2 regions of the Ammoniphilus oxalaticus genome follow, and region 2 is predicted to be linked to the other one. Evidence: riboswitches for the same ligand, from Rfam matches in the RefSeq annotation. Region 2 holds a riboswitch; the other holds the start of a gene.
The links. A riboswitch is a leader RNA that binds a small molecule or an ion and turns the genes downstream of it on or off. The one in region 2 is predicted to bind S-adenosylmethionine.
Positions count from the first base shown of each region.

Region 1: linked by a shared signal. The riboswitch ahead of BEP19_RS14055 (bifunctional homocysteine S-methyltransferase/methylenetetrahydrofolate reductase) and the one ahead of metH (methionine synthase) in region 2 are both predicted to bind S-adenosylmethionine.

Region 1 covers NZ_MCHY01000009.1:529,618-534,049, reverse strand. Annotated here, with positions in the region: gene BEP19_RS14060 (GNAT family N-acetyltransferase) at 107-565, opposite strand; gene BEP19_RS14055 (bifunctional homocysteine S-methyltransferase/methylenetetrahydrofolate reductase) at 650-2,503, opposite strand; SAM riboswitch class I at 2,612-2,736, opposite strand; gene spoIIR (stage II sporulation protein R) at 2,822-3,436, opposite strand; gene BEP19_RS14045 (hypothetical protein) at 3,793-4,432, opposite strand, start outside.
Region 2 covers NZ_MCHY01000011.1:103,849-108,280, reverse strand. Annotated here, with positions in the region: gene BEP19_RS15735 (IclR family transcriptional regulator) at 1-584, shown strand, start outside; gene BEP19_RS15730 (MerR family transcriptional regulator) at 683-1,165, shown strand; partial or broken gene BEP19_RS18295 (transposase) at 1,741-2,011, opposite strand; SAM riboswitch class I at 2,280-2,390, shown strand; gene metH (methionine synthase) at 2,556-4,432, shown strand, end outside.

The DNA.
Region 1 (4,432 bases), on a different contig from region 2:
ATCAAAATCCTTTTTAAATACGTATTTACTTCTTTACCTGTAGATAAACAAACAAGTTATCAACACTCTGTGGATAACTTGTTCATAACTTTTCCTCAACAAAATGTTACTTTTTTCGTGTTTGATAGACCATCACCGTGGATAAGTCTGTTTTTGCTTGTCGAAAATGGGCCGATTGTTGGATCGAGGCGGGCGTATCCGTGTGTTCAATCGCCTCAAATCCGAAAAACTCGAAAAAAGAAGTGGAGGGTGTTAGCAAATAAATTTCTTGTACCCCTTTTTGTACAGCAAATGCTAACAAAATTCTCACCAACTCCATTAATGCGTTTGCTTCGAGGTAGGTCGAATCGAGCGCCAGTGAACGGAGCAATCCGCGTTTTTCATCGCTTATTTCTAAGCCGGCTGTTCCGATAATCCGTCGCGGCTCCGTTTGTTCCACAACTAAAAAGTTTTCAATATGTTGCTCAATTCCTGTTGCGTTTAGTTTACCCTGTTCTAAAAGTTTCACTATCGCCGACACATCTTGTTTCGTTGCCATCCGTACCACACTATTGTTATTTAGCACGTTACTCGTCCCCCTCATTCTAGCTTTTCTATGATTTATATGTTCTAGAATGATAGTTATGCCAAAAAAGACAACGGTAAAATGCTAGTTTCGAGCGAGGTGATCTTCTTTTACCCCTTTTTTCGCTTGCAGAGCCAGCTCGACGGTCATTTCATAACGCATGAACGGTGTGATCAAATAGATTCCGTTAAAATAACGTTGCGCGGTTTCCAACAGTTCGAGGGCGATTTCGACTCCTTGTTTGCGGGCGTCATCCCCTTCAAACTTGGCCATGCGGGATCGCACTTCATCAGACAACTGAATGCCCGGCACTTCATTGTGCAAAAATTCGGCATTGCGATGACCTGTCAACGGCATGATCCCGACAAACATCGGCGCGTCTAAATGAGCGGTCGCTTCCGCTACTTGCGCAAACTGGTCGTGATCATACAGCGGTTGGCTCATGATGTAATCCGCCCCTGCCTCGAGCTTCTTCTCCAATCGTTCCACTGCTTTATGCAAATGACGCGTGTTTGGATTAAAAGCGGTTGCGACAGTAAAGGTCGAACGCTTTTTCAACTCTCTACCGGAGAAGCCGATTCCTTCATTAAGCTGTTTGATCATCCGAATCAATTCAAATGAGGTCATATCGTACACTGAGGAAGCCCCCGGTAAATCGCCGCACCGCGTCGGGTCTCCCGTAATCGCTAAGAGATGGTCAATCCCTAACGCGTGCAGTCCCATCAGGTGGGATTGCTGGCCGATTGAATTACGGTCACGGCAAGTCATGTGAACGAGTGGACGGACGCCAATTTTTTCTTTGACGATCGCCCCTAGCGCCATGTTGCTCATCCGCGTCATCGCTAGTGAATTATCCGCCATCGTGATCGCATCGACCCCTGCTTCTTTTAAGGCAGCCGCTCCATCTAAAAACGGTTCGAAGTCCAATTCCCGCGGCGGATCCAACTCGACAATCACCGTCGTTCGTTCGCGAGCCAATTGCGGGATCGTTTTTTCAGAACTGATCTCTGGATACGGAATCACAACACGATCCGGTCGCAACGCTCGTTCGTTCACTTGCACCCGTTGCGGCTCTTTTCCTTTTAGGCGTTTGGCGACAGCGGAGATATGCTCAGGCGTTGTCCCGCAACACCCGCCGATAATGCGGATACCCAGTTCAACCAATTTTTCAGCGCTTTCCGCAAAATATTCAGGCGAAGACTCATATTCGTATTTTCCGTCCACATAGGCGGGCAAACCCGCGTTGGGATAAGCCGATAATAAGGTCCCTTCAGGTAAGTTCAACTTTTCAAAAGAACGGATTAGGTTCGCGGGTCCATTGTAACAGTTTAGCCCAACGACACTCGCTCCCGCCTCCAAAAGTCGACCAAAAGCTTCATCTAACGGATAACCATCCAATGTGCGAGTCAGGTCCTGGACCGATAGTTGGCAGAGGACGGGAATCGAGCTTACCCGCTTAATCGCTTCGATCGCGATGATCGCTTCTTCCACGTTGCAAAACGTTTCAAGCATGATTCCATCCAACGATTCCTTTAGCAAACTATTGATTTGTTCATCGTAGGCATACTGTAGTTTTTCGCGATCAAAATTGGTTTTTCTGCCGCCTAAAATGCCGCCGACCGCGCCAACAATGTACGCTTCATCGCCAATCGCTTCTCTTGCCAACTGGACCGCGGCCCGATTAATGGCCTCAACTTGATCCTCTAACCCGTACTTTGATAACGTTTCACGGTTCGCTCCGTACGTATTTGTTTCTATTAAAGTAGCGCCGGCCGCAAGATAACTCGCGTGAATTTCTCGAATTAAATCCGGGCGGGTCAAATTCCACTCTTCCCCGCACGCGCCAACAGGCACGCCATAACCATGAAGCAACGTTCCCATCGCTCCGTCTCCAATGAGTATGTTTTTCTGTATATACTGTAACAGATGATCCTTCACGTTCTCGCTCCCCCTCTGCCATCTTCCAAATAAATAGACCTTCTACGCTTTGCAAAAAAAGGTAGAAGGTCTCTCGTCATCCATCTCTATCTCGTTATACTGAGTTCCTCCTTATTTCTCAGATGATCGGATCGCCACCTGCAGGAATTAGCACCCTCTTTAGGAATTGTTATTGGTCCTAACGGGTTGCCGGGTTTCATAGGGCCAGTCCCTCCACCTGCTCCGAATAAGAAAATCGATTTCAATTTTATTTCCACTATATAAGGTTAGTTAATGATATGATACATGGGCTCTTTTCATTCTGTCAATCTTTTTAGATTAGCCGAAAATGCTTTTCCATAGTTTTTGGAAGATTTCAAACAAGAAAAACTTAACCTGAACTTGCGGCGCGCCATCGCCCCCGTCTGCTAACTCGTGGTTCCCCTGCTCGTCCTTTTTGACGGCATCGCCTGTCGTAATATCCACAAAGCATAACGGCGGGAACAACACACACCACCAATTTTGACCGCGCCCTTCACCAACCGTCACCCGCAACGCTTCATAATCGCCAGCCGGATAAACGTATTGTCCGTACATTTTTGTCGGAAAAGGAACGACGCCTAATTCTACGTTACTCTCATATGTGAACCCGCTGTCAGCCACCGTTTGTTCCACGATTTCTTCCAACGCGGGAAGCTCTGCATGCATCTTTTGTCTCGCCTGCTCTAGTGAATCTAGCTCTTCCACTTGATCGGCAAGGTAGTTATTGATGTTGTCGCGAATCTTTCTTTTTAAAATTTGATCTTGAGGAGCATCGCTGTTGGCAATGATCCGCAAGCGAATCGACTGTTCAGGAACCCCATCGCCTGAAAATAAAGCCGCAACCGATTTTTGATTTTCCCAACTCATAACTAAGATCATTACTGAAAATAAAACCAAGCTTACTTTTCTCATGCCCTTCGTAATCCCCTCTCTTTTCTATCTCCTTAGCAAACAGTCTCGACAGAAAAGAGTTTTTTTAAACCCAATTTTCTATTTTTAGAATTGTTTGGGCAATTTAGGGGCAAACCGAGTAGGCCGTGATACGGTTCGGTATGGGGCGGGGCAGCTCAAAAGAGGCTGCGGCTTTTACTAGCGAGTGTTGGGGGTGGGGACGTGCAGTAGCCTCTTAATTTACGGATTCTGCTGGCCTCGGTGAGTACCCCCTTTTACTAAACAGTGTTGGGGGCGCGATTTCGAACCCCTGATTAAGGTAATCTGCAAACACTTTTACTAACGAGTGTTGGGGGTCAATTCAGGCAGCCCCGTAGTTAAATTCTTTTTTTCGAAGGCGCCTGTGGCCGTAGTTCCGCAAAATAATAAAGGATAAGCGCTACTGAAAGCAGCGATGTACCATATGGATAGAGAATCGGAAATAGGTAGGTCGGGTAACCTTGTGTAATTTGGGAGCGGTAACCGATTCTCCCATCATGCGCCCCTGAAAGATTTACGGCTTTGACCATGACCGCCTCCTGGCGAAGGGCCCGCAACGAATACTGCCGCTCAATCAACAAGCCTGTTTCATTAAACGTTCGAATGCGCCACAAGCGGGGCGCTGTTTGTTGAACTACAATTAATTCAGCTTGTCCCGAATTTTGATCCGTTTTCATTACGAACCCAACATTTTTATAACGCAGGTTGAGCGCTGGCTCTGGACCGATTACCTCGCTCGGCCACCGTTCTATGCGATGATCCACAATACGATCATTGATTTCTAAAGTATGATCGTGGTCCCTCGTTAAATCCTCTTTTATAACCAACTTCTGATCATGGAAGCGATACGATCTTTTATATCGTACATTTTGTTCATTTTTCATTTCCGTTAAAAATTCGCCAACCGTTCTGAGTTGTTTTTCTACGCTGTTTCGGTCGATCAGTTGATGTGAAACTGACACATTGTTAATTTGTTGG
Region 2 (4,432 bases):
GTCGCGACCCATTGTCAGATCGATACCGACTAGGATTAAGTTTATGGGAATTATCGTCAAACCTGGTCCATGAAGATGATCCGGCCCAACTATTTTATCCTGATATGCGAAAGTTGCGTGACGCGCTAGGAGAGACGATTAGTTTATATGTGCGTGATGAAAGGGAGCGGATCAGGATCCAAGCGATTGAAAGCAACCACCCGATTCGTCGCGTCGCTCGTATTGGAATCAGATTGCCTTTGTCTGTCGGAGCATCGGGCAAAGCGCTAGTTGCATTTTCCGATTTAGAAACTCAAAATTATATCTTAAGAGATCCAGGTTGGCCGGAGTTGGTTGATTTGAACCGGTATCGCCAACAACTGGAGCGGATCAGTCGCGATGGCTATGCGACGAGTCTGGAAGAACGGGAATCAGGAACGAGCGCTGTTGCGGCTCCGATTTTTGATCGTCACAGGCAACTGCTCGGGGTCTTATCTGTTTCAGGACCAGTTTCTCGTCTAACAGAGGAAAAAATGCGAGAAATCGCTCCGATTGTGATGGATGCGGCAATGAGAATGGGGAGAATGACATTGATCCGACAATAGCGAACAATTTCTTACACAAGTGTTATCCACTATCTGACATAATTCTCGCAACATCTTTGCTAGAATAGATTTAGAATCTTCTGGAAAGGATGAGTAGTTTGGCGGAACAGTGGTACTCCTTAAAAGATATGGCAAAGGAATTGAATACGACGTGGCAAAGTGTTCGTAGCTGGAAGGATCAGTTTTACCAGTTTGTTCCGATGGATATCGAGGGAAAACAGGTTCGGTTTAAAAAGGACGCATTAGTTGTTTTTCAATTTATACAAGAAGCAAGGGATAATGGCTTAGATCAACATGATATTCGTGAAGGATTAGGCGAAAAATTTGGACAAGCTGAGCATTCTTTAATCCAAGCCGGCATCTCGGTCGGGGATCTTGCGATAGATTCCAAAATGATTGAGGAGATGAAGCAAACGATAGAATTACTACAACATGAAATTGCGGATTTAAAAACAAGGATGCAAGAGGTTGAAATCGCAAAACGGGATCAAGAACTGATGGATAATCTCGGTAAGATTCGAGAAGAGAGAGAGAAGAAGAAAAAAGGAATCTGGTCTCGGGTCATGAACTTTACTTTATAAAAAGCGCGATTGATGAAAGGGGCTGCCAATGGGTAGTCCTTTTTTAATCACGTTTGGAATGGTATTAATGCATATGAGAGGCGGGTTATAATCTTAAATATTTTCGTATAGCTATCGAATGTTGTTGATCGGTCATTTTATCTAAAAAGGAGATTTAATTTTAATAGTGTTGTATGTTTGAAGAAGCGGTTGGGAACATGCCGAAAATAGCATAAATTTAATTTTGTCCAGGTCCGAATCCGTGTCTAGTTTTTCGAGAAATTGGAACCAAGCGAGATAGCGGTCAACAAACCTTCTTGCGATCCATTGAAATGATTGGATCCAATTAGTAAATTTGAGTCCATCCTCTGAATCTCCAATCAGCTGTGGTGGGTGTTGGCGGACACAGAGATACGGGTATTTAGAGTGGATTAGGATCGTTTGTTTCGGATCGGGGTTGACGTGGGCTAAAGCATGAATGATTTTATGCCGCCAGAAATAAGCAGTAGAATAGCAGATATCTACATCTGAAGATGAAAAAGCCAATGTTTGTTTGCAAATAAGGCTATAGATAAATTGAATCCATTTATAAGGTGAATGGGTGTAGTGTAGAGGGGTATTGGTTAAATCATTAAAAGTTCTACAGCACTCCTTGCATTTGTAGCGTTGGCGATCACGGTATTTCCCGTAACGAACAACTGTTACGCTTGCGCAATGCGGACATTTGTGTTGTTGTTTTTGCTTAAAAATAATGAGTTGATTGAGGACATGTCTGCAAGTTTCTTCTTTTTTAAAACGATTAAAATGCTGTTGGAGACGTTCGAGGCGGACATTTTGATTGACAAAAAAGTCGCGTTTTTGAAGCATGTGGAATCCTCCTTTTAACCCAATAGGGAACACCTGTTCCTATCTTAACTTAAACAAGTTAGTTTGTCCATCCACAAATTTAAATAACTATGGAAATAAAGAGCTGCGCGCCAATCTCTTCTTTTTCATCAACAACATTCCATAACTATGTCTGCTGCCCCCCTGATCCCCGTCTATCTTTTTTCCAGCAGCGCACCGAACTGTTTCGAACATCGTTATATTGACAATATATATTTTCAATGATAGTGTACTACTAACAATTAAACTTGACTTATCTAGAGAGGTGGAGGGACTGGCCCTTTGAAGCCCAGCAACCGTTAGGATACTAGCAGGTGCTAATTCCAGCAGAACGACGGTCGAAGGTTCTGAAAGATAAGAAGACGTAGACAAATCACTCCTTCTTATACGAAGGAGTTTTTTATTTGTAAACCGTTAAAAACAGACAGTACTAGCATTGTATCTGGTACACTATGTAAAAAGACAGATTACAATGAGTAGGTGGAGGGAGTGGAAGGAATTGTCTGAGCAAAGTTTGAAGCGACAGATGGAGAAAAAGATCTTAATTCTTGATGGGGCGATGGGGACAATGCTTCAGCAAGCGAATCTCACCGAGGAGGATTTCGGTGGAGAAGAGCTAGATGGCTGTAACGAGAACCTTAATATCACCCGTCCGGATGTTATTTTACAGATCCACAAAGAGTATTTGGCAGCGGGCGCAGACATCATCTCAACGAATACATTCGGATCAGCAACGGTTGTTTTAGCTGAATATGATCTTGAAGAATATGATGAGGAAATTAATATAGCCGCGGCTCGAATTGCGAGAGAAGCGGTTGACGCATACTCGACGCCAGAGTGGCCACGTTTTGTTGCGGGCGCGATGGGTCCGACGACGAAAACGTTATCTGTAACGGGCGGCGTTACTTTTGATGAATTGGTTGAATCGTACCGATCACAGGCCAGGGCTCTAATTCAAGGCGGGGTAGACCTCTTGCTGCTTGAAACGGCTCAAGATATGTTGAACGTTAAAGCAGCCAGCATCGGGATTAAAGAATCATTCAAAGAACTTGAAAAAGAACTGCCTGTGATGATCTCGGGGACGATCGAGCCGATGGGAACAACGCTTGCGGGGCAAAACATCGAAGCGTTTTATATTTCGTTAGAACATTTAAAACCGCTTTCCGTTGGTCTAAACTGCGCTACAGGTCCGGAGTTCATGCGAGACCATATCCGAACCGTTTCCGAATTGGCCCAGTGTGGGGTGAGCTGTTATCCGAACGCGGGGTTGCCTGACGAAAACGGGCATTACCACGAATCACCGGAAGCGCTGGCAACCAAGTTGGCGGATTTTGCAAAACAAGGTTGGTTGAATATCGCCGGTGGCTGTTGCGGTACAACGCCAGAACACATTCGGGTATTAGCTGAAAAATTAAAGGATTACAAACCGAGGACGGAAGCTGAACCGCACGGTCATGTTGTGTCAGGAATCGAACCGGTTTATTTGGAAGAGGACAACCGACCGTTGTTTGTCGGGGAGCGAACGAACGTGATCGGCTCTAGAAAGTTTAAAAACTTAATTAAAGAAGAAAAGTACGAGGAAGCTTCCGAGATTGCTCGCGGCCAAGTTCGAAAAGGGGCTCATATTATCGACGTTTGTTTAGCGGACCCTGATCGAGACGAAGCGGAAGATATGAGTAAGTTTTTGGACTATGTCGTTAAAAAGGTGAAAGTCCCGCTGATGATTGACTCAACTGACCACGAAGTAATTGAACTTGCTTTGAAATTTTCACAAGGAAAAGCGATCATCAACTCGATTAACCTGGAAGACGGGGAGGAGCGCTTTGAACAGGTAGCCCCGTTGGTTAAAACCTATGGAGCGGCCGTTGTTGTTGGAACGATCGATGAAACGGGGATGGCGGTGACGCGTGAGCGTAAGTTGGAAGTGGCGCAGCGTTCCTACGATCTGTTGGTGAATAAGTACGGTCTCGATCCGCGTGACCTTATTTTTGACCCGCTCGTTTTCCCAGTTGGAACAGGTGATGAGTCGTACATTGGATCAGCGAAAGAAACCGTCGAAGGGATTCGAATGATCAAAGAGGCCATGCCTGAATGTCAAACGATCTTAGGTGTGAGCAACGTGTCATTTGGTCTGCCGCCTGCTGGTCGCGAAGTGCTAAACGCGATCTATTTGTACCACTGTACAAGAGCGGGATTGGATTATGCTATCGTTAATACCGAGAAACTCGAGCGGTTTGCTTCGATACCGGCGGAAGAGCGTCAAATGTCAGAAGAGCTTTTGTTTGACACAACGGACGAAACGCTTGCTACGTTTACTGCCTTCTACCGGGAAAAGAAGGTAGAGAAGAAAATAGAAATTTCTAATTTGACGTTAGAGGAGCGGTTAGCGCAATATGTCGTCGA